DNA from 4 places in the Streptomyces sp. NPDC007088 genome. Region 2 is predicted to be linked to each of the others. Evidence: riboswitches for the same ligand, from Rfam matches in the RefSeq annotation. Region 2 holds a riboswitch; each other region holds the start of a gene.
What was found. Region 2 has a riboswitch for cyclic di-AMP ahead of ACFYMP_RS07685 (transglycosylase family protein). Riboswitches for the same ligand answer to the same signal wherever they lie in the genome.

Region 1 (7,111 bases), on a different contig from region 2:
GCGCGGTACGGCGAGGCAAACCCCTACGCCGCGAACCCGCCCCCGCCCCCGGACGCGCCGCGGCCCGCCACCGGCCAGACGTAGGACGTCGGCCGGGGCGGGCCGGGTGGTGCGGGGGGCCGGTCGCGGGGCCGCGCCGCCGCCTCAGGCGGAGGCGGTGGTGAGGCGGCTCAGCTCGTCCTCGGTCAGTTCCAGGCCGGCGACGGCGACGAGCGCCTTGAGCTGCTCGGGGGTGCGCGCGCTGGCGATCGGCGCGGCCACGGTGGGCTGGGCGGCGAGCCAGGCCAGGGCCACGGTCGCCACCTCGGCGCCGTGCGCCTGGGCGACCTCGTCGAGGGCGGTGAGGACCTTCTGCCCGCGCTCGGTCTCCAGGTGCTTCGCGGCGCCCTCGGCGCGCACGCTCTCCACGCTGGTCCCCGGGCGGTACTTGCCGGTGAGGAAGCCGGAGGCGAGCGCGAAGTAGGGGACGGTCGCGAGTCCGGCGCGCGAGGCGACGTCCTGGAGGGCGCCCTCGTAGGTGTCGCGCGAGACGAGGTTGTAGTGCGGCTGGAGCGCGACGTACTTGGCCAGGCCCTCGCGGTCGGAGAAGTCCAGGGACTCCTGGAGACGCTCGGGCGAGATGTTGGACGCGGCGATCGCCCGGACCTTGCCGGCCCTCACGAGTTCGTCGAGGGCGGTGATGATCTCGCCGACCTCGACGGAGGTGTCGTCGAAGTGCGTGTAGTAGAGGTCGATGTAGTCGGTGCCCAGCCGGCGCAGGGAGGCGTCCGCGCCCGCCTTGACGGTGGCGGGGGACAGCCCCTTGAAGTCGGGGTGGGAGCCGACCTTGGTGGCGATGACGACGTCGGAGCGGTTGGAGCGGGCCCGCGTCCACTCCCCGATGATCGTCTCGGACTCGCCGCCCTTGTTGCCCGGGACCCAGTGCGAGTAGGCGTCGGCGGTGTCGACGAAGTTGCCGCCGGCCGCGGCGTAGGCGTCCAGCACCGCGAAGGACTGCTCCCGGTCCGCGGACCAGCCGAACACGTTGCCGCCCAGGGACAGCGGGAAGACGTCGATGCCGGAGGAGCCGAGTGTGCGCGTGGAGGTCATGTGCGCTCTCAACGCCGGGAACGGCATCGCTTATTCCGGATACCGCCGCCCCGTACGCCGCCCACCGCCTCTCGCGCGCGGACCGGGGCCCGGCGGGACAGGCGGTACCCGGCGTGCGGGGCGGCGCCGGATCAGGGGTTCTGCCCCCTGCTGCGGAGCCAGCCCATCGGGTCGATCGCGGCGCCGCCGCCCGGGTGGACCTCCAGGTGCAGGTGGGGCCCCGTGACGTTCCCGGTCGCGCCGACGCGGCCGATGACGTCGCCGGTGGTGACCTGCTGGCCCGCGCTCACCGAGATCGAGGACTGGTGGCAGTACCAGAGCTCGGTGCCGTCGTCGAGTTCGAGGACGGTGCGGTAGCCGTAGGCGCCGGACCAGCCGGCCTCCTTGACGGTCGCCGAGTGGACCGCCTTGAGCGGGGTCCCGGTCGGCGCGGCGAAGTCGAGCCCGGTGTGGTGGCCGGAGGACCACATGGAGCCGCCGTCGCCGAAGTGCGAGGTGAGGGTGTAGGAGGCGACGGGCAGCGTGTAGCTCCTGGCGAGCCGCGCGAGCCGTTCCTCCTCGGCCTTGGCCTTCGCTTCGGCCTCCGCCTTCGCCCTGGCCTCGGCCTGTGCCTTCTTCCGCGCGGTCTCGGCCTTCTTCTGCTCGGTGGCGGCGTGCTCGGCCGCGGCCCGCGCGGCGGCGGCCTCCGCGGCCCGCTGAGCGCTCCGGTCGGCGCTGTCGGCCTGGGTCTCGGCCTGGGTGAGGATGCGGGCGCGCAGGGCCTCACCGGCGTCGGTGGTGCCCTGGTCGAGATCGGCCTGGGTGACTCCGGCGCTGGTGAGCGGGGAGGCGGCGGGGTTGGCCGCGAGCTGGGCGGGGGCGTCGCCGTCCTCGCCCGCGACGTCGTCGATCAGCGTGCCGACTCCGGGCAGCGACCTGGCCTCCGGCAGGGCGTCCTTGACGTCCTTGAGCTTCGGGAAGGACTCGGGAAGCGACAGCTGGACCTTCGGCTTCTCCTGCGCGGTGGCGATACCGCCGGCGCCGACGGCCGCGAGGACGCCGACTCCGAGGACCGTCGAGCTGCGCGCGAGACCGCCGCGCTGCCTGGCGACGCGGTGCCGGCCGCGCACCGGGACGACGGTCTCCTCGGTCGGGTTCCACTCCCCGGTGCCGGGCTCGGGCACCGGGCGGGGGCCGGAGCCCCCGTCGGGGCCGGGGCCGTGGGCTCTCCCGGAGTCGTAGAAGGAGGTGGGGGCGGACCCGGTGGGAGCGGGGGCAGGCGGGTTGGACGCCACGAGGGCGGCACTCCTTTCCTTCCTTCTCGCCTACCGGGTTAGCTGACGGGTTCGGAGCAGGAAGGTCTCCTACGGACACCAGGACGCGATGTCCGATTCACCCCAGGAAGTTGGTTCCCCGGTTCCCTCGCGGGATTCGGCGCGTGCGCGCGGAGCCGTCGCTGTTGACGGCTGGGACGACCGCGCTGCGTTATCGAACGTTAATAGACACGAGGCGTGGATTCCAAGCCGTTCCCGTTGATCATTACGGGCTCCGGCCTGGGCTTAAACGGACATGGGGCATCCGATCCGGACGAGTTGACCGCCCATCCGGAGGGGGCGGAAAACTGACGGTGCGTCAGTTGTTATGGAAGCGCGTCCACCTTCTCACCCTCGGTGACCACCCTCGGACGATCCGTGCGGACCATGCCGGCCGTCCGGTCCCGGGTGCTGTGCGGCGTCGGCGCTCTCCTCCCGAAGGCGCTCCGGAGCGACCGCGGCGGCCCCGGAGCGCGGACGGCGTACGGCGAGCAGCGCCATGTCGTCGGTCGTGGCGCCGCCGGTGTGGTCGCGCACCTCGCGCGTGAGGGTCCTGAGCAGGGCCGCGGGATGCTCGAAGACGCGTCCGCGCAGCCGCTCGACGGGATCGTAGAAGCGGCCCCGGGTGTCGCGCGCCTCGGACAGCCCGTCGGTGTAGAGCAGCAGCATCGCGCCCGGCGGGTACTCCGTCTCCTCGGCGCGGTCGGGCCAGGTGCCCAGCTCCCCCATGCCGAGCGGCAGGGCGTGCTCGCCGGGCGAGAGGACCAGGACCCGGCCGTCGTGGTGCAGCAGGAGCGGTTCGGTGTGCCCGCGGTTGACGACGCGCAGGACGCCGCCGCCGTGCGGGATCTCGACGAGCACGGCGGTCGTGAACCCCTCGAAGGCGTCGAGCGCGCGGCGCCGCGCCCCCTCCCGGGCGAGCGCCCGCTCCAGCCGGGCGGCCACCCCCTCGATGGTGGACTCCTGCTCGGCGGCCTCCCGGAACGCGCCGATCACCACGGACACGGCCTCGACCGCGCCGAGCCCCTTGCCGCGCACGTCGCCGAGGACCATGCGCACGCCGTGCGGGGAGTCCTGCACGGCGTAGAGGTCGCCCCCGATGAACGCGTCGGCCTCGGCGGCCTCGTACTGCGCGGCGATGTCGAAGCCGCCGATCCGGCCGGGCGGCACCGGCAGCACGGCGCGCTGCGCCGCCTCGGCGACGTGCTGCACGGAGGCGAGCTGACGGCCGCCGTGCCGGATCACCAGATTGATCAGCGCGGCCAGGAGACACACGACGGCCACCGTGATCAGTTCCATCACGAACGCCGCGGTCGAGAGGTTGTGCTGGGCGAGGTGCAGGACCGTCGCGAGCACGAGCCCCGCCACCCCGGTCCCCACGGTGACCACGAGCCCCGAGAAGGGCGCGGCGATCAACGGGGCGGCCGTGAAGAAGGGGGCGGCGAAGTAGGTGGGCGGCGCCGTCAGCCCGAAGACGAAACCGGCGGCGAGCAGCAGGGGCGGGAGCGCGCGCACGACGGCCCGCGCCCACCGGTCCCGCCTGCCGCGCCCGCCCAGGACGAGCGGGGGCGGCGGCGGGACCGGCTTGTAGTCGGTGCGGGGGTCGTCGTCGGCAGGACCGGAGGAGGCACCGCCCCCCTCCGCCCCGGCGAAGGACCCGGCGTCCTGGCCGGGCCCGTCCCGGCCGCCGACGGCGCCGTACTCGCCGGGAACGCGGTCCGCACCGCCCGTGCCGGGGGCGCCGCGCTCCTCGGGAGCGCCGTGTTCGTCGGGCTTTCGCGTCCCCACGGCTCGCCTCCCGCCCGCTCTGCGCCCCGCTCCTGCCGTTTCCGTGCTCTCCTCACGTTTCCCCCCAGGAGCGGCTCCGGCTACTTGGGGGCGGCCGAGCGGGTACCGCCCCCGGGAGAGCCGACGGGGACACACGAAAACGCCGGAAGCCCGGTGCACGAATGCACCGGGCTTCCGGTTTTAGTAGCGGGGACAGGATTTGAACCTGCGACCTCTGGGTTATGAGCCCAGCGAGCTACCGAGCTGCTCCACCCCGCGTCGGTAAACACAACTATACGCCATGCCGGGGACGCCCCCGACCACGTGCGGCTCCCTCCGCCGCGGGCCCGGCGCCGCGCCGTCCGGGGCGCCTCACAGCCGTACGAGGGTGACTTCCGTGGCCTTCACGCTGGTCCACACCTCGGTGCCCTCGCGCAGTCCGAGTTCGGCGGCGGCGGCCGGGGTGATCTCGGCGAGCAGTTCCGGGGCGCTGCCGGCCCGGCCCGCGACCAGGACGCGCAGCCGGCTGCCGAGAGCGGTGATCTCGCGGACCGTGCCGGGCCAGACGTTGCGCGGACTGCCGGCCGGCCGTTCCCGGTGGACCGCGACGGCCTCGGGCGCGACGACGGCGAGCGCGCGCAGGCCCGGCCCCGCCGGCGGCCCGGTCTCCCCCGGGTCCGCCGTCCCGGCCGCGAGGAGCGTCCCGCCGCCGTCCAGCGCCAGCGCGCCGTCCCCGGTGAGCGTGCCCGGCCACGCGTTGCGCCCGAGCATCCGCGCGACCCACGCGGAACGCGGCCGCCGGGCCACCTCGGCGGGCGGCGCGTCCTGGAGCGCCCGCCCCTCGTCGAGGACGAGCACCCGGTCGGCGAGCGACACGGCCTCCACGGGGTCGTGCGTGACGACGAGGCAGACCCCGCCGAACCCGTCGAGGTGCCGGCGCAGGGTGTGCCGTACCCGGGCCCGCGTCGTCTGGTCGAGCGCGGCGAGCGGTTCGTCGAGCAGGAGCAGCCGGGGCCGGGCGGCGAGGGCGCGGGCGAGCGCGACGCGCTGGGCCTGGCCGCCGGAGAGCTGGGCGGGGCGCCGGTGCGCGAGGTGCCCCACGCCGAGCCGGTCGAGCCACAGCCGGGCTTCGCGTCGCGCCTCGGCCCGGCGCACGCCGTGGGCGCGCGGCCCGTACGCGGTGTTGCCGAGGGCGCTCAGGTGCGGGAACAGGGCGCCGTCCTGCGGGACCCAGGCCACGCCCCTGCGGTGCGGGGGCAGGCCGGTGACGTCCCGGTCGCCCAGGCGCAGCCGCGCGTGCGCGCGGGGGGTGAGACCGAGCAGGGCGCGCAGCAGCGTCGTCTTGCCCGCGCCGTTGCGCCCGACGACGGCGACGGTCGTACCGGGCGCGGCGTCGAGCGACAGCTCGGTGTACCCGGTGACCTCGGCGTGCAGGGCGTACGGCCGCGCGGCCCTCCCGGGGGCGGCCGGATCGTCCTGCCCCGTGCCGCCGAGGCCGTCGCCGGGCTCCGCGCCGGCGGCGGCCGGCTCCCCGAGCACGGCGGCGGGTTCCCCGGGGACGGCGGCCGGTTCCCCGGGGACGGCGGCCGGTTCCCCGGGGACGGCGGCGGGGGGACCGTGCCCGCGGCTGCCGCCGCCCGTCGTCCACCGGCCGCGCAGCCCCACCAGGACGGCCATGGCGATGGCGAGCAGCAGCAGGGACACCGAGGTCGCGGCCTCCGGGGAGTCCTGGAGCAGGAGGTAGACCTGGAGCGGGAGGGTCTGGGTCGTCCCCGGCAGATTGCCCGCGAAGGTGATCGTGGCCCCGAACTCGCCGAGGGCCCGCGCCCAGGTCAGCGCGGCGCCCGCGGCCAGCCCCGGGGCGACCATCGGCAGCGTGACGGTGGCGAAGACGCGCAGCGGGGAGGCGCCGAGGGAGGCGGCGGTCTCCTCGAACCCCGGCCGCAGTCCGCCGAGGCTGCCCTCCAGGCTGATGACGAGGAAGGGCATCGACACGAAGGTCGCGGCGACGACGGCGCCCGAGGTGTGGAAGGGCAGCACGACGCCGAAGGTGTTCTCCAGCCAGGGCCCGAGCAGCCCGCGCCGCCCGAAGCCGAGCAGCAGCGCGACCCCGCCCACGGTCGGCGGCAGCACCATCGGGAGCAGCACGAGGGACCGTACGAGCACCTTGCCGGGGAAGTCGACCCGGGCGAGCAGCCAGGCGAGGGGCACGCCGAGCAGCAGGGAGAGCCCGAGCGCCCAGAAGGACACGACGAGGGACAGGCGGAGCGCCTCGGTGGTCTCGTGCCGGGTCAGGTGGTCCCCGAGCCGCGACCAGTCGGTGCGCGCGAGCACCCCGAGCAGCGGGACGAGCAGGAACGCGACCCCGAGCAGCGCGGGCACCGCGAGCGCGAGCGGCGCCCGCCGGCGGGCCGTACGGGGGCCGGACCCGCGCGGGCGGTGCCAGGCCGGGCGCTCGGCGGACGGGCGAAGCCCCCGGGGGCCGTCCGCGGGGCGGTCGCCGGGGGCCTCGGTCCGGTGTCCTTCGTCCGTCACGGCTTCTGGAACCCGGCGCCCTGAAGGATCTTCTGGGCCTCGGGGCCGCTGAGCCACCGCACGAAGTCGGCGGTGGCCTCGGTGTGCTTCGAGCCGTTGAGCGCGGCGGCCGGGTAGGAGGCGACGGCGTTCTGCGCGTCGGGGATGTCGACGGCGTCGACCTTGTCCGGGGCGGTGGCCGCGTCGGTCTTGTAGACGATGCCGGCGTCGGCCTCACCCAGCTCGACCTTGCTCAGCACGGCGCGGACGTTGGGCTCCTGCGAGACCGCCTTCACCTTGAGGTGCTGCTTGTCGAGGACCTGCTTCGAGTAGTTGCCGACGGGCACCTCGGGGGCGGCGAGCACGACCTTGAGCTTGCTGTCCGCGAGGTCCTTGAGAGCACCGATCTTCTCCGGGTTGCCCTCGCCAGTGGCGATGACCAGCCGGTT
Region 2 (7,111 bases):
GGCGCGTTCGGCGTGGGTGGAGGCCAGGAGGCGGTCGGTGATCGCGGACACCGACGCGTAGGAGACGCGGGAGTGGTGGATGGCCGCCGAGTCGTACTCCTGGAGGTCCAGGGAGATCGCGGCGATCGTCGTGACCGTGCCCGCGAGGCCCACGAGGGTGCGCGCCTCGCTCAGCGGGACCGTTTCGGCGGCCTGGTCCAGGGCCCGTTCGATGTCCGACTCGATCGCGGCGACCAGGGCGGCGGTCGGCGGGTCGACCACCGTGCCGTCCTCGCGGGTGAGGTGGCGTTCCGTCATCCGCACGCAGCCGATGTCGACCGAGCGGGCCGCGGCCACCGCGTCCTCGCCGACCACGCACTCCATGGAGCCGCCGCCGATGTCGACCACCAGATACGGCTTCTCGTAGGTGTCGGAGCCGGTGAGTTCCCTCGTCGCGCCGGTGAAGGAGAGCTGCGCCTCCTCCTCGCCGGTGATCACCTCGGGGTCGACGCCCAGGATCTCGCGGACGCCGCGCGCGAAGTCCTCGCGGTTGGAGGCGTCGCGGGAGGCGGAGGTCGCGACGAAGCGCAGCTTGCCGGCCGGGACGCCGTGCTCCTCGATCAGGCGCGCGTACGCGCGGCACGCGTCGAAGGTGCGCTCCAGCGCCTCCGGGGCGAGGCGGCCCGTACGGTCCACGCCCTGGCCCAGGCGCACGACGCGCATGGCGCGGTGCAGGTCGCGCAGCTCGCCGGTCGCCGGGTCGGCGTCCGCGACGAGCAGGCGGATGGAGTTCGTACCGCAGTCGATCGCCGCGACCCTCGTCACTTGCCCTCCCCCTCGGCCGTCGCGCACAGGTCCGCGCACGGGCCCTTCGCCCACCACTCGGGGAGCATCGCGAGGGCCTCGTCGCCGAGCGGGTTGACGCCCGGCCCGGCCGCGAGCGAGTGCGCGACCAGGACGTGCAGGCACTTCACGCGCTCCGGCATACCGCCCGCGCTCGGGAAGCCGGTCAGCTCCTCGATCTCGTCGCGGCGCCTGAGGTAGTCCTCGTGCGCGGCGCGGTAGGCGTCCGCGAGCTCCGGGTCACGGCCGAGGCGCTCGGTCATCTCGCGCATCACGCCGTTCGCCTCCAGCGTGCCGATCGCGGAGGCCGCGCGCGGGCACGTCAGGTAGTACAGCGTGGGGAACGGGGTGCCGTCGGGCAGCCGGGGCGCCGTCTCCACGACGTCCGGGAGCCCGCAGGGGCAGCGGTGCGCGATGGTGCGCAGCCCGCGCGGCGGACGGCCGAGCTGCTGCTTGAAGGCGGCGACATCGGCCTCGGTCGGCTCGGCGGGCGCGGTGGGCGGCGGGGGCGTGTCCATGCGGGGCTTTCTCTCGTACGTGCGACGGCGGGGGCCTGGCGGGCGGGGCCGGCTCGGTGCCGTCCCGTTCCCCCAGTATCGCCGCAGGGCGGCGGCGCGCCGTCCCCGGGCGGTTCAGCGGTCCGAGGCGTCCGCGCGGTCGATTCCGGTGAGCAGGTTCGCGTACCAGGCGCGGTGCGAGACGGCGCCGCCGGGCTGCGGGCCCTGGAGCGCGGCGCCCCGGACCAGCGCGGTGTAGCCGGTCTCGCCGGGCAGCACGTAGTGGAGGCGTTCGCGGATGCGCTGGCGGGCGTAGGCGGGGTCCTCCCAGCGGGCCTTCTCGTCGCGCAGCCGCTCCACGTTCGCGCGGTGCTCGCGCAGTTGCTCGCGCATGTCGGCGATCTCGTTGCGCTGCGAGACGTACTGGCGCATCGGGTAGGCGAGCGCGACGACCAGCGTGCACAGGACGAGGACGAGGAGGGCGGCGCGCCCGGTCAGCCGGGAGCGGCGGGCCTGGCGGCGGGACTGGGAGCGGTAGACGCGCGCGGCGGTCTGCTCGCCGAGTGCCCGCAGCCGGGTGGCCGTGGAGAACCGGTCCCGGTGGTCCCTCGCTGGCATCGTGCCTCCCCGTGCACCCGTGAAACGCGCGGACGTCCTGAACACGCGTACGTCCCCGCACACGGTACGGGACCGGGTGCGGGGACGTACGGAGGCCGTGCGCCCCGGGGCGGGCCGTCAGCCGGGTGCCGACGGACATCGCGCGGGCGCGGGGGCCCGGGGGCTCAGCCCTTGAAGCGCGGGAACGCGGAGCGGCCCGCGTACACGGCGGCGTCGTCGAGGATCTCCTCGATGCGCAGGAGCTGGTTGTACTTGGCGACGCGGTCGGTGCGGGCCGGGGCGCCGGACTTGATCTGGCCGCAGTTCACGGCGACGGCGAGGTCGGCGATCGTGACGTCCTCGGTCTCGCCGGAGCGGTGCGACATCATGCACTTGAAGCCGTTGCGCTGGGCCAGCTCCACGGCGTCCAGGGTCTCGGTCAGCGAGCCGATCTGGTTGACCTTGACGAGCAGGGCGTTCGCGGAGCCCTCCTCGATACCGCGCGCCAGACGCTCCGGGTTGGTGACGAACAGGTCGTCACCGACGAGCTGGACCTTGTCGCCGAGCTTGTCGGTGATGGTCTTCCAGCCGGCCCAGTCGTCCTCGTACAGCGGGTCCTCGATGGACACGAGCGGGTACGCGGAGACGAGCTCCTCGTAGTACTCGGTCATCTCGGCGGCCGAACGCTCCTTGCCCTCGAACAGGTACTTGCCGTCCTTGTAGAACTCGGAGGCGGCGACGTCCAGGGCGAGCGCGATGTCGCGGCCGGGCACGTAGCCGGCTTCCTTGATCGCTTCGAGGATGAGGTCGAGGGCGGCGCGGTTGGACTCCAGGCTCGGGGCGAAGCCGCCCTCGTCGCCGAGGCCCGTGGACAGCCCGCGCTGCTTCAGGACCTTCTTGAGGGTGTGGTAGACCTCGGAGCCCCAGCGGACGGCCTCGGAGAAGGACTCGGCGCCGATCGGCGCGATCATGAACTCCTGGATGTCCACGTTGGAGTCGGCGTGCGAGCCGCCGTTCAGGATGTTCATCATCGGCACCGGGAGCAGGTGCGCGTTGGGGCCGCCCAGGTAGCGGAAGAGCGGCAGGTCGCTGGCCTCGGAGGCGGCGTGCGCGACGGCGAGGGAGACGCCGAGGATGGCGTTGGCGCCGAGCGAGGACTTGTCCGGGGTGGCGTCCAGGTCGAACATCGCCTGGTCGATCAGCCGCTGCTCGGTGGCGTCGTAGCCCACCAGCTCCGGGCCGATCTGCTCGATGACGGCCAGCACGGCCTTCTCGACGCCCTTGCCGCCGTAGCGGTTCGCGTCTCCGTCACGCAGTTCGAGGGCCTCGAAGGCCCCGGTGGAGGCGCCGGAGGGCACGGCAGCGCGGCCCGTGCTCCCGTCGTCGAGGCCGACCTCGACCTCGACCGTGGGGTTGCCTCGGGAGTCCAGGATTTCCCGGGCTACGACGACGTCGATGGACGGCACGAGCATCTCCTTCGTGGGATGTGAAGCAGGAAGTGCGGGGTGCGTGAGCACCTTGCGACATGAGCCTAACCGGCTCGGGACCCGAGGCCCCCCGAAGCCCGCCCGCTAAGACGAAACGACCGGACGCAAGGGACATCGGGCGCATATCCGGCGCGTCGCCGCCGGGGCGGGTGAGCATCTGAGCCGTCCGCCGTGACACATGAGCCCGCCGTTGAGCGGGGCGGCGCACGGACGAGCCGGGCGGCCGGAACGGACCCCGCCCCGGCACGCGCGGGGGACGCGGGCCGGGGCGGGGCGGCCCCGAGGGGCCGGGTGGCCCTGTGGGGCCGGGGCCCTGGGGGTGGGCCGGGGAGCGGCGGGCGCGGGGCCCGCCGGCCGGGTCAGCTCAGGTGGAGCTGCTGGCCCGGGTAGATCAGGTCGGCGTTCTTGACGATGTCGTCGTTGAGCTGGAACAGCTTGGACCAGCCGCCGGAGACGTGGTGCTTCTGCGCGATCTCGCTCAGCGTGTCGCCGGTGACGACCTTGTACTCGCCGTCGCCCTTGGGGACGATCTTGCCGGTGTCGGTCGTGACCGTGCCGGTCGTGGACTTGGGCGCGGCCTTCGGGGCGGGCTTCGGCGCGGCCTTGGGCTGCGGGGCCGCCTGGCGCTGCTGGCCGCGCGAGGCGGCCTGGCCGTCGGTGTGCTGCGGGGCGGCCTGCTGGGACTGCTGGCCGGAGGAGGAGCCGCCGGTGCTGACGCCCGGGTCCACACCGTCGTTGGTGAGGCCGCCGGCGCCGGCGCAGGACCAGGCGCCCGGTCCCTGCATGGCGAGGAGCTTCTCGGCGGTGGCTATCTGCTGGCCCTTGGTGGCCAGGTCGGCGCGCGGGGCGTACTGGGTGCCGCCGGCGGCGGCCCAGGAGGACTGGTTGAACTGGAGGCCACCGTAGTAACCGTTGCCGGTGTTGATGGACCAGTTGCCGCCGGACTCGCACTGGGCGACCTTGTCCCAGGTCGAGACGGAGGCGGCGGAGGCGGTGCCTGAGGCCATCAGCGGGACGGCGATGGCGGCGCCGGTGACACCCGCGAGGGCGACGACCCGGGTGGCCCTGGAAGAACGACGGTGCTTGTTGCCCTTGCTGGAAAACAGCATGAAGAGGTCTCCTCACCGACGCCTACGAGGTGAGCTGTCGGGTTCGGGCCCGTGAGTTGCCCGGCCGTGCGACCTTGCGCACGACTTCACCCCGAGCCCCGCGCACCGCCCGGATCTCTCCGGACGGCACGCGGGGCGCAAACCTTGGGTCCCCCGCTCCTGCCTTCGGCGCTCGACGCGACGACTGTCCCGCACGGTCGCCGGCAGGATTCGGCGTGACGGCCATGGGGGCTCCCGGTGGGGAGCGGAGACGACGTTAAGCAAGAAACAACCGGAACTTCAAAGACGATCAGGGCTGTTGAGACTCATGTCTCACTTGCCCTCAACCGGACAAAGGGGCTCGAACCCTGACACCCTCTTGTCCGGTTATTGACCCGAATCCACACCAAGATCCAGGCTCTGGCCAGGGAGGATGAGGTCGGGGTCGGCCCCGACGACCTTCTTGTTCTCCTCGTACAGCGCGGTCCAGCCCTCGGGGAGCTCGTGGGCGTCCGCGATGGCCCAGAGACTGTCGCCCGAACGCACCGTGTACGTCTTGTCCTTGGTGGCGCCGTTCGCCGACCTCTGCCCGTTTTCTCCCCGCGAGGCGTGGAGTTCGCCGGCCGGGGAACGGTCCACTCCGGCGGCGGCCGGGTCCTGGGTGTCCGCGTCGCCCGGCTCCCGGTCCGTCGCGTCGCCGGAGACGGGCGACGCGCCGTCCTCCTCCTCGCGCGAGGAGGGCTCGCCGGAGGGGCTTTGGGTGTCCTTCTTGGCGTGGCGGCCGGAGGGCTTGCCGGAGGCGTCGCCCCCTTCCTCCTTCGCGGAGGGGGAGGCACTTGACTCGGCGTCCGGTGCGGACGTTTCGTCCGAGGTGCCCGGCTTGGCGTGCTTCGAGGTCTTCTCGGGCGACTTCGGCACCTCGGCGCTCTCGTCACCCTTGGCGTCCTTGGCGCCCTTGTCCTCCTTGTCGGACTTCTCCGCTTCGGGGGACTCGTCGGTCTTGCCGGACTCCGCCTTCTTCGCGGGGTCCCCGGAGTCCGAGGGCTGCGCGGAGGGCGAGGCGGGGACGGTCGAGGTGTCGCCGACACCCGCGCCCGCCGCGTCGTCGGTGCCGCCGTCCTCACGGGTCAGGCCCGCTCCGACAGCGCAACCGGGCCAGGCGGACGGGCCCTGGGCGGCGAGGATGCGCTGACCGACGAGGATCTGCTGGGCGCGCGTGGCCATGTCGGCGCGCGGGGCGAGGTCGAGACCGCCGTTCGCCTCCCACTCGTCGTCGGAGAGCTGGAGGCCGCCGTAGTAGCCGTTGCCGCTGTCGGCGCTCCACGAGCCGCCGGTCTCGCATTCGACGAGGCGGTCCCAAGGGCCCTGGTCCGCGCTGGCGCCGGTCGCGCCGAGCAGCGGGATGGCGATGGCCGAGCCGGTCACTCCTGCCGCGACGACAAGGGCCGGGGCCTGGCGGGGGCGTCGGTGACGGCCGTTCCCGGAGAGCATGCGGTTGCCTTTCGCGTGACAGCTGGATCGGACGTGAACGTAGCCGGATTCGAATGCCTGTCACAAGTCGATGCAGCCCTGATCACACGAACATCACATTTTTGACGTCGGTTCAGGTCGCACGAGCTGCCACATCACGGGTAAGTGGGGTATTACGCGCCGCCGTCCGGGGCAGGAGTGACGGGAGTGAAGCGGACGGGCAGGGTGCGCAGCCCCCGCATGATGAGGCCGCCGCGCCAGCGCAGCTCCTCGGGTTCGGCGTCCAGCGCGAGGTCCGGAAGGCGGGTCAGCAGCCGCTCCAGCGCGGTCCGCCCTTCGAGGCGGGCCAGCGGCGCGCCGAGGCAGTAGTGGATGCCGTGGCCGTAACCGAGGTGCTGGTTGTCGCGGCGCGCGAGGTCGAGCGTGTCGGGCGCGGTGAAGCGCTCCGGGTCGCGGTCGGCCGCCGCGAGCACCACGAGTACGGGGTCCCCGGGCGCGATGTCCTGCTCGCCGACGCGCAGTGGCGCGGTCGCGTACCGCCAGGTGGCCAGTTCCACCGGGCCGTCCCAGCGCAGCAGTTCCTCGACGCCGGTCGCGAGCAGTCCCCGGTCCCCGGCGGCCAGGGACGCCTGGAGGCGGGCGCGTTCCTCCGGGTGCCCGAGCAGGGCCAGTACGCCGTTCCCCACGAGGTTCACGGTCGTCTCGAAGCCGGCGAACAGGAGGATGAAGGCCATCGCGGCGGCCTCGTTCTCCGTCAGGTGCTCCCCGTCGTCGGAGGCGCGGACGAGGTCGGAGATGAGGTCGTCGCCGGGGTCGAGGCGTTTGCGGTGGATGAGTTCGGCGAGGTAGCCGCGCATCTTCCTGACGGCCCGGCCCACTCCCCCGCGCGGTCCGCCGCCGTGCCGGATCATCATGCCCGCCCAGTCGCGGAAGTCGTCCTGGTCCTCGCGCGGGACGCCGAGCAGGTCGCAGATGGCGTAGATGGGGAGCGGGAAGGCGAACTCGTGGATGAGGTCCGCCTCCCCCCTCTCCGCGAACCCGTCGACGAGGGCGTCGGTCAGTTCGCGTACCCGAGGCTCGAAAGCGGCGACCCGGCGCGGGGTGAACGCCTTCGACACGAGGCGGCGCAGCCGGGTGTGGTCGGGCGGGT
Region 3 (7,111 bases), on a different contig from region 2:
ACGTCGTCTACGGGGAGCTTCATGAGGGTGGCGCCTTTCAGGTGGGGCCGTGGCCCGCCCCCCCCGCGGCCCGGGCCCCGGGGGGGGGGGCGGGGGGGGGGGCGGGGGCCCGGGGGGGGCGGGGGGGGGGGGGGCCGGGCGGGTGCCCCGCCCCCCCGCCCGGGCGCCGCGCCCCCCCCCCCCCCCGGTGGGGGGGGGGGGGGGGCCCCCGCCGCGGCGGGGGGGGGGGGGCCCGCGGGCCCCCCCCCCCCCCCCCCCGGCGTCTCCCGTGCGGCGGCAGAACGTTTTCCGTAAGAATTCGGTCGCAGAGGGACACCACCTCGGACGAGAAGTCCGGAAAACGCGCAGGGGTCGCCGGGAGCCCTTCGCATTCGGCCCCGGAATTACGGGCACGACAAAGAGACCCCCGCATTACCCACCTTTGTATACGGCGCAATTGTTAATGTCGGCCGCCCACCGTGTTTACGGCATGTTGCGAAGACCTCACACGCTCCGTGCCGCGCAGCCGGTGAGCCTGCCGGGCCCGTTCACCGTGCTGCGCGGTCAGCGTCCTGGCCCGCTCGGCGTCCCCGCGGGCCACCGCGTCGACGATCGCGCCGTGCTCGGCCCAGGACTCCTGCGGCCGCGCCGGGGAGTCGACGGTCCACATCCAGACGATCTTGTGCCGTAGCTGGGTCAGCAGCGTGGTGAGCGCCTCACTGCCGGAGGACTGCACGAGGGTCTCGTGGAACCAGCCGCCCAGGGACCGCAGGTCCTCGTCCTGGCCGCGCCGGGCCCGCTCCTGGCCGAGTCTGACCAGCCCGCGCAGCACCTTGAGGTGGGCGTCGGTGCGGCGCTGGGCGGCGCGGGCCGCGCACAGCGGTTCCAGCAGCAGCCGCATCTCCAGCAGGTCGACGGCCTCCTGCTCGGAGGGCTCGGCCACGTGCGCGCCCGCGTGCCTGCGCGTCACGACGAACCCCTCGGCCTCCAGGGTGCGCAGCGACTCCCGCACCGGGACGCGCGAGACGCCGTACCGGCGGGCGAGCAATTCCTCGGTGAGCCGGCTGCCGCGCTCGTACACACCGGAGACGATGTCGTCCCGGATGGCGGTGCATACCGAGTGCGCCGGAATGCTCATGGACCGACCTCCGCTTTAATCCCCGCGAAACGCCGTCGATTGACGCCCGTTCAGTGACTCTATTAGAACAGGCGTGAATTTCCGATGGGAGACGGCATTCCATGGATATCTTTTGGCCGGAAAGCCACCCCGCACACGCGCAAGGCCCCCGGGGTGACCGGGGGCCTTGCGGGCAAGCGGAGCGGCGCGAGGGGACGCCGCGTCTCAGACGTGGACGCCGTGGGCGCGGAGGTAGGCGACGGGGTCCATGTCGGAGCCGTAGTCGGGGCCGGTACGGGCCTCGAAGTGCAGATGCGGCCCGGTCGAGTTGCCCGTCGAGCCGGAGATCGCGATCTGCTGTCCGGCGCTGACGCTCTGCCCGACGGAGACGGTCGCGGAGGTCAGGTGCCCGTACTGGGTGTAGGTGCCGTCCTGCATGCGCAGGACGACCTCGTTGCCGTAGGCGCCGCCCCAGTCGACCGCGACGACGGTGCCCGCGCCCACGGCGTGCACGCTGGTGCCGCTCGCCGCGTGGAAGTCGATACCGGTGTGGCTGCCGGAGGCCCACAGCGAGCTGCCGGCCTGGTAGCCGGTGGACACGTACGAGCCGTCGACCGGGGCGACGAAGGCGTTGAGGCGCTCACGCTCGGCGGCACGGGCGGCGCGTTCCTTGGCCTCCCGCTCCCGCTTGGCCTTGGCCTCGGCCTTGCGCTTGGCCTCCTCGGCGTCCTTCTTGGCCTGCGCGGCCGCTTTCTCCTGGGCCTCGGCCTGTTCGGCGGCGGCGTGCTGGAGGGCGGCCTGGGTGGCGATCTCCTCGGCGAGACTGTCGTCGAGGGTGATCGCCCGGGTCAGCCCGGTGTCGTGGACGGCGGGGGCCTCGGCGGCGAAAGCGGAGGCGGCGAGACCGCCGACGACGCCGGTCGTGGTGAGCGCGGCGACCGAGGCGGCGCGGGCACCGGCCCTGCTCCCGCGGCTGGGACGACGGTGCTTGCCGGAGGGGCGCGTGAACGCCATGGAGTGGATGGTCCTTTCCTTCCCTCTCGCCTACCGGGTTAGCTGACGGGTTCGGAGCAGGAAGGTCTCCTACGGCCACCGCCGGGCGGTGGCCGATTCACCCCAGTGGAACCTGGGTCCCCGGCTCCCTCGGCTCGCGCCTCGGGACTCGGCGATGACTGCCCGGTGCCGCTGGTGCGACGGGTGCCTGACGAACAGCCGGACCGACGCTAAACGGGACATCAGGGCCGCAACAAACGGAACCGGTGGTTTGTAGCGCACGCCACAGCACAGACAGGGCGTCATGCGGCATTCGGGACATGGGGGCAGGAGGCGGCGGAAGAGCCTCCGGCACAGGACGAAAGGGAACGCCCGCGCCGGACGGAGTGTCACGGACACGGCGGGGCCCCGGCGCCCTCCCTCTCCGGGAAGGACACCGGGGCCCTGAGTCCGCGTCAGCGGACCGCGTCGTGCCGGGCGGGCCTCAGCCCTCGACGACGGTGACCTCGCCGATACCGAGGGCGCGGACCGGTTCGGCGATCTGCGCGGCGTCCCCGACCAGGACCGTCACGAGGTGGTCGACCGGGAAGGCGCTGACCACGGCGGCGGTGGCCTCGACGGTGCCGGTCTCGGCCAGCCGGCGGTACAGCTGGGCCTGGAAGTCGTCGGGCAGTTGCTGCTCCACCTGATCGGCGAGGGTGCCCGCGACGGCGGCGGCCGTCTCGTACTTGAGCGGGGCGACGCCCACGAGGTTCTGCTCGGCGGTCTCCCGCTCGGCGTCGGTCAGCCCCTCCGCGGCGAGCACCCGCAGGACGTTCCACAGGTCCTCCAGCGCGGGGCCGGTGGACTCGGTGTCCACCGAGCCGCTGATGGCGAGCATCGCGGCGCCGGGCGCGACCGGGCTGCCCGCGGCCGGAGCGGCCGAGCGCAGCACCTGGCCGAAGGCGCGCACCCCGTAGGTGTACCCCTTCTCCTCGCGCAGGACCCGGTCCAGACGCGAGGTCAGGGTGCCGCCCAGGCAGTAGGTGCCGAGGACCTGCGCGGGCCAGACCCGGTCGTGCCGGTCGGCGCCGATCCGGCCGATGAGCAGCTGGGTCTGCACGGAGCCGGGACGGTCGACGATGTAGACGCGGCCGGTGTCGTCGGCGGTGATCGGCGGCACGGGCAGGGGCTCGGCGGTGTTCCCGGTCCACGCGCCGAGGGTCTCGGCGAGCAGGGCGTCGAGGTCCACACCCGTGAGGTCGCCGACCACGACGGCGGTCGAGGTGGCCGGGCGGACATGCCGTTCGTACAGCGCGCGGACGGCCGAGGAGTCGATCGCGGCGACCGTCTCCTCGGTGCCCTGGCGGGGGCGGGACATCCGGCTGTCGGCGGGGAAGAGCCGCTTCGACAGCTCCTTCGCCGCGCGCCGCGCCGGGTTCGCCGCCTCGTGCGGGATCTCGTCGAGACGGTTGGCCACGAGCCGCTCGATCTCGGCGTCGGCGAAGGCCGGGGAGCGCAGGGCGTCGGCGAGCAGGCCGAGCGCCTTGGGCAGCCGGGAGACCGGGACCTCCAGCGAGATGCGGACGCCGGGGTGGTCGGCGTGGGCGTCGAGGGTCGCCCCGCAGCGCTCCAGTTCGGCCGCGTACTCCTCGGCGGAGTGCTTGTCGGTGCCCTCGGTGAAGGCGCGGGCCATGATGGTGGCGACCCCGTCGAGACCGGCCGGCTCGGCGTCCAGCGGGGCGTCGAGCAGGACCTCCACGGCGACGATCTGCTGTCCGGGGCGGTCGCAGCGCAGCACGGTGAGCCCGTTGGGCAGGGTGCCGCGCTCGGGTGCGGGGAAGGCCCAGGGCTTCGCGGTGCCGGGCTGGGGCCGCGGGTGGAACTCCATGGTGCTCTGTACGGCGTCGCTCACTTCTGTGCCGCCTCCTCGTCCTGGTCGGTGTCCGCGGCTTCGTCCCGCGCGGCGGGGTCGCCCTCGGGGGCGGTGGGCTCGTAGACGAGGACGGCGCGGTTGTCGGGCCGCAGGCGGGCCGCGGCGATCTCGCGGACCTCGTCGGCGGTGATGTCGAGGACCCGCCCGACGGCGGTCAGCGCGAGCTGCGGGTCGCCGAACAGGACGGCGTAGCGGCACAGTTCGTCGGCGCGGCCGGCCACGGTGCCGAGCCGGTCGAGCCACTCGCGCTCCAGCTGGGCCTGGGCGCGCTCCATCTCCTCGGCGGTCGGGCCCTCCGCGGCGAAGCGGGCCAGCTCCTCGTCGACGGCCGCCTCGATCGTGGGGATCTCGACCTCGGCGGAGGTCTTGACGTCGAGCCAGCCCAGCGAGGGGGCGCCGGCCAGCCGCAGCATGCCGAACCCGGCGGCGACGGCCGAACGGTCGCGGCGCACCAGGCGGTTGTAGAGCCGCGAGGACTCACCGCCGCCGAGCACGGTGAGCGCGACGTCGGCGGCGTCGGCGGCGCGGCCGCCGTCCTCGGGCAGGCGGTAGGCCGCCATGAGGGCACGGGCGGGCACCTCCTCGCGGACGACCTCGCGCAGTTCCCGGCCGATCACCTCGGGCAGCGAGCCGTCCCGCGGGGGCTGCTTGCCGTCGTGGGAGGGGATGGAACCGAAGTACTTCTCGACCCAGGCCAGCGTCTGCTCGGGGTCGATGTCGCCGACGACGGAGAGGACCGCGTTGTTCGGCGCGTAGTACGTGCGGAAGAAGGCGCGGGCGTCCTCCAGGGTCGCGGCGTCCAGGTCGGCCATCGAGCCGATGGGGGTGTGGTGGTAGGGGTGGCCCTCGGGGTAGGAGAGCGCGGTGAGCTTCTCGAAGGCGGTGCCGTAGGGCACGTTGTCGTACCGCTGACGGCGCTCGTTCTTCACGACCGCCCGCTGGTTGTCCAGGGACTCCAGGTCGAGCGCGGTGAGCAGGGAGCCCATGCGGTCGGCCTCGAGCCACAGGGCCAGTTCCAGCTGGTTGGAGGGCATCGTCTCGAAGTAGTTGGTGCGCTCGAAGCTCGTCGTGCCGTTCAGGGAGCCGCCGGCGCCCTGGACGAGTTCGAAGTGCCCGTTGCCCTTGACCTGGGCGGAGCCCTGGAACATGAGGTGCTCGAAGAGGTGGGCGAGGCCGGTGCGGCCCTTCACCTCGTGGCGCGAGCCCACGTCGTACCAGAGGCAGACCGCGGCGACCGGGGTCAGATGGTCCTCGGAGAGCACCACCCGCAGGCCGTTGGCCAACCGGTGCTCGGTCGCTGTGAGGCCGCCGGAGCCGGCCCGGTCGGTGGCCGTGTGACCCATGGGCATGTACGTCCCTTCGCTCACCGGACCCCCCGCCGGCTGTCGCGCGCCGCCGGCGGGGGCGACCGGTGATGTCCGTCGGTGGTTGTCCGTCGATTCGTGCTGTCACTGTATGCAACCGCACGGACTTCTGGCGAAGTTCCCCTCGGTCCGGCGGACTCGCGCCGTGCGCGGGCACCCGCCGGCGGCCTCCCGGGCACCCCTCGCGGGGCCTCGTGGCGGGCCGCGTCGGACGGGTCGAGGTCGGGCTTGTCGGTACGGCGGTCCACAATGGTCCGCGTCAGAAGCAGACGATGCCGTGATCCACACGCGAAGGAGCCGCAGCAGCGATGGCCCGCCGCAGCACGAAATCCCCGTCTCGGGGCACCTCCCGGGCTGACGAAGGCGATTTCGAGGAGAAGATCCTCGACATCGACGTCGTCGACGAGATGCAGGCCTCCTACCTGGAGTACGCGTACTCCGTCATCTACTCCCGGGCCCTCCCCGACGCGCGGGACGGCATGAAGCCCGTGCAGCGCCGCATCGTCTACCAGATGAACGAGATGGGCCTGCGCCCCGACCGGGGCCACGTCAAGTGCGCCCGCGTCGTCGGCGAGGTCATGGGCAAGCTCCACCCGCACGGCGACGCCTCGATCTACGACGCGCTGGTGCGCATGGCGCAGCCCTTCTCGATGCGCGTCCCGCTGGTCGACGGCCACGGCAACTTCGGCTCGCTGGGCAACGACGACCCGCCCGCCGCGATGCGGTACACCGAGGCCAGGATGGCCGACGCGGCCTCCCTGATGACGGAGTCCATCGACGAGGACACCGTCGACTTCGCCGCGAACTACGACGGGCAGGAGCAGGAGCCCCTGACCCTCCCGGCCGCCTACCCGAACCTGCTGGTCAACGGCGCCTCGGGGATCGCGGTCGGCATGGCCACCAACATGGCCCCGCACAACCTGGCGGAGGTCGTCGCGGCGGCCCGCCACCTCATCAGGCACCCGGGCGCCGACCTGGAGACACTGATGAAGTTCGTCCCGGGCCCCGATCTGCCCACCGGGGGGCGCATCGTGGGCCTCGCGGGCGTACGGGACGCGTACGCGACGGGGCGCGGCAGCTTCAAGACCAGGGCGACCGTGGCGATCGAGAACGTCACCGCGCGCCGCAAGGGTCTGGTGGTGACGGAACTGCCGTTCACCGTCGGCCCCGAGAAGGTCGTCGCCAAGATCAAGGATCTGGTCGGCTCGAAGAAGCTCCAGGGCATCGCCGACGTCAAGGACCTCACCGACCGCGAGCACGGGCTGCGGCTCGTCATCGAGATCAAGAACGGCTTCGTGCCCGAGGCCGTCCTGGAGCAGCTGTACAAGCTGACGCCGATGGAGGAGTCCTTCGGCATCAACAACGTCGCGCTGGTCGACGGGCAGCCCCTGACGCTGGGCCTCAAGGAGATGCTGGAGGTCTACCTCGACCACCGCTTCTCCGTCGTACGGCGGCGCAGCGCGTTCCGGCGCGGCAAGCGCAAGGACCGGCTGCATCTGGTCGAGGGGCTGCTCGTCGCGCTGCTCGACATCGACGAGGTCATCCGCATCATCCGCTCCAGCGACAACTCGGCGCAGGCCAAGGAACGGCTCATCGCGCACTTCTCGCTCAGCGAGATCCAGACGCAGTACATCCTGGACACCCCGCTGCGCCGGCTCACCCGGTTCGACCGGATCGAGCTGGAGAGCGAGCGGGACCGGCTCAGCACCGAGATCGAGGAGCTGACGCGCATCCTGGACTCGG
Region 4 (7,111 bases), on a different contig from region 2:
TCGGCGCGGCCGTGTCCGTCCTTCCTCTGCTGCTGGTCTTCCTGCTGCTCCAGCGGCACATCGTGGCGGGCGTCGAACGCTCCGGCATCGACGACTGAGTCCGGCGGCCCCGGCCCGGACCGCGAACCGGAGCCGGGAGGGCCCTGGCGGCCCTCGCTCCGGCCGCCGGAATGCCGCGGTCCCGCTCTCGTGATGTGCTCGGTCCATGGCGAAGAAAAAAGAGGACCGGGCACCGCGCAAGGGTGAGCACGTCGAGTGGAAGTCGCACGGCGGCACCGCCGAGGGCACGGTCGAGAAGAAGATCACCAGCTCGGAGGAGGCGGCCGGCCGCCGGGTACGGGCCTCCGAGGAGGACCCGCAGTACGAGGTGCGCAGCGAGAAGTCCGGCAGCAAGGCGGTGCACCGGCCGGAGGCCCTGCGCAAGAAGCCCAAGCGCTCATGAGGGCCCCCGGGGGCGACGGGCCGGGGCGCTCGTGGCCTCGCTGACGGTGAGCCGCTCGGGCCCGGTTCCCCCCGGGCGGGCGTGGGAGCGTTACGCCCGCCCGGAGCGGTGGTCCGGGTGGGCGCCGCACATCACCCGGGTGGAGACCGGCGCGGACCGGATCGCTCCGGGGGTGAGCGGCCGGGTCTGGTCGTGGTGCCGGGTGCGGGTGCGGTTCGAGGTGGACGAGGTCGACGAGGCGCGCCGCGTGTGGACGTGGCGGGCCCGTACGGGCCCGCTGGCGCTGTACATGCGCCACGAGGTCGCCCCAGACGGCCGGGGTGGCAGCCGCACCCGTCTCACGCTGCACGGGCCGCTCCCGGTGATCGCGCTGTACCGCCCGCTCGCCTCCCTGGCGCTGGGCCGGCTCGTCGCGACGGACCCGGACGGCGCCGACCCGGAGCCCGCTCCGGAGGGCGGCTGAGCACCGCGGCCGGCGAGGCGGTCCGCGACGACCGCCCCTCTGTCTCGGTCCTGCCAGTTGAACGTCCCTCGCCTTCCTCCGACGTGCTTCGACGGGCGGCCACGGACGTTCAGCGCCGTCCTCCGCGGTCGCGGTGGGTCAGGCGGTTCTGGAGGTGGGACAGGGCGCCGGAGCGCCGGTCGCGCAGGGCGGACCGTGCCGCGTTGGCCCCGGGGGCGCCGTGCACCCCACCGCCGGGGTGAGCGGAGGCGGAGGCGAGGTAGAGCCCGGGAACGGGGGTCTCGGGGCGGCCGGTACCGGGGGTGGGGCGGAAGAAGAGCTGCTGGTGCATGGCCGTGGTGCCGCCGTTGATGGCGCCGCCCCGGAGGTTGGCGTCCAGGTTCTCCAGCGTCGTCGGGGCCAGGACGCGCCGCGCCCTGACGAGGGCGCGGAAGCCGGGGGCGTAGCGCTCGACCTGCGCCTCGACGCGGTCCGCCATCACCTCCTGCTCCCGGGCGTCCCAGGTGCCGGTCAGCCCTTCGTCTCCCGCGTCGCCCCGCACCCGGTGCGGTACGTGCGTATAGGCCCAGGCCGACTCGGTGCCCAGGGGCGAGCGGGAGGGATCGGTGGTGGTCATCTGGCCGAAGAGGGTGAAGGGCTCGTCGGGGACTTGGCCCATGGCGATCTGCGCGGCGAAGCGGGTGAGGCCGTCCACGCCCTCGGCGAGATGGACGGTCCCCGCCTGCGCGGCCTGCGGACAGGACCAGGGCACGGGCCCGTTGAGCGCCCAGTCGACCTTGAAGGTGGCGAAGTCCCACTGGAAGCGCCTGAGGTCGGCGAGCAGCCGCCCGGGGAGGTGGTGCCCGGCCACGAGGGAGCCGTACAGGTCGGGCGCGGACACGTCGGCCAGTACCGCTCTGCGGGCCGGCACCTCCTCGCCGCCCGAGGTGCGGACGCCGACGGCCCGGCCGCCCCGGACGAGGACCTCGGTGACCCGTTCCCCGCAGCGGACGCTCCCGCCGCGTCGCGCCAGCCGGCGGACGAGGGCGGCGGTGAGCGCCCCGGAGCCGCCGGTGGGGACGGGGAACCCGTAGGTCTGGCCGAGCATCGACATGAGCCAGCCGAAGCCGCCGCTGCCCGCCGCTTCCGGTGCGAGGTCGGCGTGCAGGGCGTTGCCCGCGAGCAGCAGCCCGCCGCCCTCGCCGCGGAACTCCTCCTCGCCCAGCCGCCGTACCGGCAGCACCATGGTCCTGGCCAGGCGCAGCCCGCCCGCCGCGCGCAGCCGCAGCGCGAGCCGGGCCACGGCGCGGACCGGCGGGAAGGGGGTGAACAGGGCGTCGACGACGCCGGGCCGCAGCGTCTCCCACACCGTCCGCAGTTCCTCCCACGCGGCCCCGTCCCCGGGGGCGAAGGTGTCCAGGCTCGCGGCCGTCTCCTGCGGGTCGCGGCTGAGCACCGCGCAGCGTCCGTCCCGCAGCGGATGGGCGAGGACCTTCGGGGCGTGGCTCCAGCGCAGCCCCTCCCGCTCCAGGCGCAGGCCTGCGATGACGGGGGAGGCCGCCGCGAGGGGGTAGAAGGTGCTGAAGAGGTCGCTGACGAACTCGGGGTCGACGCCCCGGTCGTGCCGGACGGCTCCCCCGGGCTGGTCCTGGGCCTCCAGGACCTCCACCGACCAGCCGGCGTCGGCCAGCAGATTGGCGGCCACCAGACCGTTGGGGCCCGCCCCGATCACCACTGCGTCCGGCATGGCGCACTCCCGGCTCGGCGGGTGGCGCGGCACCCGGACTCAGGTTCCGGGGCGCGTGGACCACCCGGATCGGACGGCTGACGCCATACGTCCGGCGTCACGCCTCTGGGCGCGGCCGGGCCGCGCCGGGTCCTGGTCGCTGTCTCCCCCGGCCCGCAGCGGTGCGGGCCGGGGTCTCGTCCTGTTCGCACAGCCGGGCGAGGCGGCGCAGCATCGCGCGGTGCCGCACCTGTTGCGCGGCCTCCAGGACACCGTTGTGCAGGAGACCTCCGGCGCCGCGCAGCGGGTGCTCATCGAGGACGATCAGCGTGTCCTCGCCCCAGGGCCGCAGTTCCAGCGCGATTCTCGCCGTTCCCAAAGGCCCGCTCTCGGCCTCCAGTTCGAGGACGCGGGGTGGCTCGCTGCGACGGACGACGGTCTGGTTGCGCAGCGTGAGCGGCCCGATTCTGATCGCGTAGCGCACCACGGCGTCCAGCTCGGGCCAGCGCCCTTCCTCCGGCTCGACCCGCGCGGTTCCGACGACCCAGTCCCCGTAGCGTTCCACGTCGGACAGGACCGCCCAGACGTCCCAGGGAGGCTTCCTGATCAACCGGTGCCGTACGGCCATGGGGTCCCTCCACCGTCCGATTGCCGCTTTCTGCCCGCCGCGCGTCCCACGCTAGGCCCCGGGGCGCTCGCCCGCGCGGGGACGGCGGCCGTCCCGGTACCGGTGGCCGCCCGCCGTGAGGCAGTCGGCCTTGGCGACGGGCATCCTTGGGGCGTGGGGGCCACCTGTCGCGTCGTGTGGAGGTGCCATGTCTGTCGCGCGTTCGCTGGACGGCCGTACGGCGGTGGTGACCGGGGCCGCTCGCGGCCTCGGCGCCGGGATGGCGGGGGCGCTGGTGCGGCGCGGCGCCCGGGTGGCGCTGCTGGGGCTGGAGGCGAAGGAGCTGGCGCGGACGGCTGCCGCGCTTCCTGAGGGGTCCGCGCACTGGTGGGTGGTGGACGTGAGCGACGCCGGGGCGATGGAGCGGACGGCCGCGCTCGTGCGGTCCCGCTTCGGCTCTCCCTCGGTGGTGGTGGGCAACGCGGGCATCGCGGAGACCGGCCCGTTCGTGGACTCCGATCCGGACGAGTGGCGACGGGTCGTCGAGGTGAACGTGGTGGGCAGTGCCGTGACGGCACGGGTCTTCCTGCCCGATCTGCTGCGCACCCGGGGGTACTACCTCCAGGTGTCCTCCCTCGCGGCGCTCGCACCGGCCCCCCTCATGAGCGCGTACTGCACCTCGAAGGCGGGCGCCGAGACCTTCGCCCAGGTGTTGCGGGCCGAGGTGGCGCACCGGGGTGTGGGAGTGGGGGTGGCGTATCTGAGCTGGGCCGACACGGAGATGATCCGGGCGGGCGACTCCACCCGTGCCCTGCGCGCGCTGCGGTCCGCGCTGCCGTGGCCCGCCTCCCGGACCTACGCGGCCCCTGTGGTCGCGGAGCGTCTGGTGCGCGGGGTCGAACGCCGTGCCGCCACGGTCGACGCCCAGCAGTGGGTGCGCGGAGTCCGGCTCGCCCGTGCCTGGCTGCCGCCACTGGTGACCCTTCGTTCCCGGTGGCTGATGCGGCACCTGGAGCGGGAAGGGGGCGCCGCGGCGAGCGGTCCTCTGGGGGAGGGCGGGGTAGCGGCGGCGGCCGGGCGCGCCGACGAGGCCGGAGGTCACGGCCGTGGGTGCGGGCGTGGCCGGTCCCCCGGTTCCGGGAGCGACCGTGACCGCGGGCCCACCGGCTGAGCGGCGGCGCTCGGGCGTTCCGCCGGCAGGCCCCGCTCACCGGTGTGCCCAGCGGACGGAGCTTTCCGGGGGCGGCCGGAGCGCCCCGCGCGAGGTCCGCCGGCCTTGTTCCGTCCGGTGCCTCACGCCCGGCGCGGCAGTGACGGGTGGGGGAGGAGCCCGCCGGCTCCTCCCCCACCCGTCATCCGTGCGCGTCCGGGGACGTCCGGCCTCAGTACGGACCGTTCACGTTGTCGATCGAGCCGTAGACGTGCGCGGCGTAGTTGCACGCGGCGGTGATGTTGGCGACCGGGTCGAAGCTGTCCATGGACGTGCCGGGCACGTGGTACGCCTGGAAGGTCGGGTCGATGACCTGGAGCAGCCCCTTCGACGGGGTGCCGGCGGCGGCGTTGGAGTCCCAGTCGTTGACGATCGTCGGGTTGCCGGAGGACTCACGCATCACGTTGCGGTGGATGCCCTCGTAGCTGCCGGGGATGCCGTGCTCGGCCATGATGGCCAGCGACTGCTTGATCCAGCCGTCGAGGTCGTTCGTGTACGTCGCGGGCTGCGCGGCGGGGGCCGCGGTCTTGCTCGCGGCGGCCTCGGTGGCGGCCTTCGCCGGGGCGGCGGGCGGGGTGCTGGTCCGCTGCGAGCGGTCGGCGCGGTCGGCGCCGGTCCGCCCGGCCGAGGCGCCGGACGCCTTGGCCTCGCCCTTGCCGCCGACGGTCAGCTTCAGGCCGGGGTGGATCAGGTCGGGGTTGTCGCCGACGGCCTGGCGGTTGTCCTCGTACAGCTTGTGCCAGCCACCCTCGACCGAGTGGCTCCTGGCGATCTTGGCCAGGGTGTCCCCGGAGACCACGGAGTAGGCGGCGGGGGCGGTGTCCGCGGCCGGGGCGCCGGCCGCGGCCTTCTGCTCGGCCGCCGGGTGGGACTGCGCGGCGGAGGCGATGTTCGCGCCGAACAGGGGAAGGGCCAGGGCGGCTCCCCCCGTGCTCACGGCGATCAGTCCGCGGGTCAGCGACCGGGACGTGCGACGACGATTGTTGCCCAGTGCAGGCATGGTGCGTTCCTCTCCGTCGCCTACGAGGTGAGCTGTCGGGTTCAGGCTGGAGATGCCTGGCCGCGATGAACGCGACTTCACCCCGAGCCGTTCCGGAATCCGGATCGGCGACTTACCTGGGTCCCCCGCTCCTGCCGTACGTGAATAGGTCGGGTTTCCGGACAGCGGCAGGATTCGGCGTTCTGCCCGGATGGACCGTGACGTTAAGCGAGAGGCGCCGGATCGGACAAGCTTCGCATTCTTGATCACAAAGCATTTACATGATCAACGGGGATGACCGCGAGTTCCCCTGCTTTCTTCGCGGTGTCAACTTTCTTTGCAGGGAAAGGAATGGACGCACACCCGCGGGAGTCGCCTCACGCGAAAGTGACCCTCGCCACCGAGTCCGATTAGTGCGTTTTGCTCTGTCGCGGAAGGGGGCGATCCCACCCCGACGTAGGTGAGGACCGGCGCGCGCACATCGCCACAAATGCCTCATAAGGTGCGACAAACGGGCCGTTTCGGCGCCGGACCGGCCCCCGGACGCACTGAAGGACGCGGAGGACACCTCCGGCCCCCGACCGGCCCGTCTCCATTCGGCCGGGAAAGGCGGCCGACGGGGAAAGATCACGCGGGGGAAACGGGGCGGCGAGCTACGGGGAAGATCGCCGGGGCGGAGCGAAAGATCACGCCGGGCGGTCGAGATCAGACTCCGGGACTCCAGGACTCCGGGGCAATGATCGCGTGAGGGTCTGATTACCAACGGATACGGCGCCCCTCTCCCCGGCGGTCCCGCCCTCTCCTTTGCCCCATGGAATTGATCAATGAATTCGTCATCGGCATTCAGCCCCCGGCATTCACCCTTGCGACACCGACACCGAGACCGACACCGCGCACCGCGCACCGGCACCGGGCCGGGAGGTAATGCGCGGAATTCCCTGCCGGGTGCGGCCAATGACGGAACGCCAAACCCGGACGGCTGTCTGTTGGCGCCCAAGTGCGTTCGTGTCGCCGGTGGTTCGGCCATCGCACGCCCGCACCCGGTGGGGGGGGCGTCCACCCGTGCGCGTACGTATACACCCGGCCCCCGGCGCGCAGCGGCACAGGCCGGGATCCGGTCGCTTGCCCCGTCGGGGTGAAGATTCCTCCCCCGGGGGCCGGAGGGCGACCGCTGCGCTGCGCAGAGGCCCCGCGCCACGCGCGCCGGGCCGTACGGTCACGTGCCATGAGTATCTGGCTGCCCCTGTCCGCGGTTGCCCGGCTGGTGCGCGCGACGGCCCTCGGAGTGGTGGCGGGCGTCCTGGTCGGCGTACTGGTCGACGCGGCGTTCGGCGTCCTCGCGGGGATCGCCACGACGGAACTGGTCTTCGTCCTGGCCGGCTGGCTCACGCTGTGGCCGATGGACGCCGAGGGCACGCACCGCAACGCCAGCCGTGAGGACTTCCGGCCCGCGCTGGAGGAGTGCGTCGTCGTCGGGACCGCCCTGTGCGGACTGATCGCCATCGTGGTGCTGCTGCTGGACGGAAAGTCGGGAAAGGGGAACGCCGCGGCGGCGGTGGCGCTGGGCGGGGTGTTCACGTCCTGGGCCGCGCTGCACCTCATGTACTCCGCCCGCTACGCGTACGCCTACTACGGCGCCGGGGGCGGTGGGAACGGTATCGACTTCAACTCCCAGGAGCCGCCGACGTACCGCGACTTCCTCTAC

Region 1: it holds a riboswitch for cyclic di-AMP, as region 2 does, so the genes downstream of both, ACFYMP_RS24695 (M23 family metallopeptidase) here and ACFYMP_RS07685 (transglycosylase family protein) in region 2, are expected to answer to the same signal.
Region 3: it holds a riboswitch for cyclic di-AMP, as region 2 does, so the genes downstream of both, ACFYMP_RS02695 (M23 family metallopeptidase) here and ACFYMP_RS07685 (transglycosylase family protein) in region 2, are expected to answer to the same signal.
Region 4: it holds a riboswitch for cyclic di-AMP, as region 2 does, so the genes downstream of both, ACFYMP_RS28085 (transglycosylase SLT domain-containing protein) here and ACFYMP_RS07685 (transglycosylase family protein) in region 2, are expected to answer to the same signal.

What each region holds. Positions count from the first base shown of each region.
Region 1 is NZ_JBIAFO010000017.1:128,343-135,453, reverse strand. It holds gene ACFYMP_RS24705 (PrsW family intramembrane metalloprotease) at 1-84, shown strand, start outside; gene ACFYMP_RS24700 (aldo/keto reductase) at 145-1,089, opposite strand; gene ACFYMP_RS24695 (M23 family metallopeptidase) at 1,221-2,363, opposite strand; cyclic di-AMP (ydaO/yuaA leader) riboswitch at 2,376-2,515, opposite strand; gene ACFYMP_RS24690 (PP2C family protein-serine/threonine phosphatase) at 2,730-4,169, opposite strand; tRNA gene ACFYMP_RS24685 (tRNA-Met) at 4,354-4,427, opposite strand; gene ACFYMP_RS24680 (ABC transporter permease) at 4,521-6,530, opposite strand; gene modA (molybdate ABC transporter substrate-binding protein) at 6,680-7,111, opposite strand, start outside.
Region 2 is NZ_JBIAFO010000003.1:458,440-465,550, reverse strand. It holds gene ACFYMP_RS07705 (exopolyphosphatase) at 1-804, opposite strand, end outside; gene ACFYMP_RS07700 (DUF501 domain-containing protein) at 801-1,340, opposite strand; gene ACFYMP_RS07695 (septum formation initiator family protein) at 1,455-1,937, opposite strand; gene eno (phosphopyruvate hydratase) at 2,102-3,388, opposite strand; gene ACFYMP_RS07685 (transglycosylase family protein) at 3,763-4,512, opposite strand; cyclic di-AMP (ydaO/yuaA leader) riboswitch at 4,517-4,693, opposite strand; gene ACFYMP_RS07680 (transglycosylase family protein) at 4,879-5,982, opposite strand; gene ACFYMP_RS07675 (cytochrome P450) at 6,135-7,111, opposite strand, start outside.
Region 3 is NZ_JBIAFO010000001.1:609,585-616,695, forward strand. It holds gene ACFYMP_RS02685 (hypothetical protein) at 1-23, opposite strand, end outside; gene ACFYMP_RS02690 (GntR family transcriptional regulator) at 440-1,117, opposite strand; gene ACFYMP_RS02695 (M23 family metallopeptidase) at 1,322-2,110, opposite strand; cyclic di-AMP (ydaO/yuaA leader) riboswitch at 2,123-2,274, opposite strand; gene ACFYMP_RS02700 (M16 family metallopeptidase) at 2,574-3,959, opposite strand; gene ACFYMP_RS02705 (M16 family metallopeptidase) at 3,980-5,347, opposite strand; gene ACFYMP_RS02710 (DNA topoisomerase (ATP-hydrolyzing) subunit A) at 5,677-7,111, shown strand, end outside.
Region 4 is NZ_JBIAFO010000024.1:76,623-83,733, forward strand. It holds gene ACFYMP_RS28055 (carbohydrate ABC transporter permease) at 1-98, shown strand, start outside; gene ACFYMP_RS28060 (DUF2945 domain-containing protein) at 206-442, shown strand; gene ACFYMP_RS28065 (SRPBCC family protein) at 489-905, shown strand; gene ACFYMP_RS28070 (phytoene desaturase family protein) at 1,015-2,631, opposite strand; gene ACFYMP_RS28075 (SRPBCC family protein) at 2,729-3,238, opposite strand; gene ACFYMP_RS28080 (SDR family oxidoreductase) at 3,426-4,388, shown strand; gene ACFYMP_RS28085 (transglycosylase SLT domain-containing protein) at 4,600-5,427, opposite strand; cyclic di-AMP (ydaO/yuaA leader) riboswitch at 5,432-5,617, opposite strand; gene ACFYMP_RS28090 (DUF1345 domain-containing protein) at 6,632-7,111, shown strand, end outside.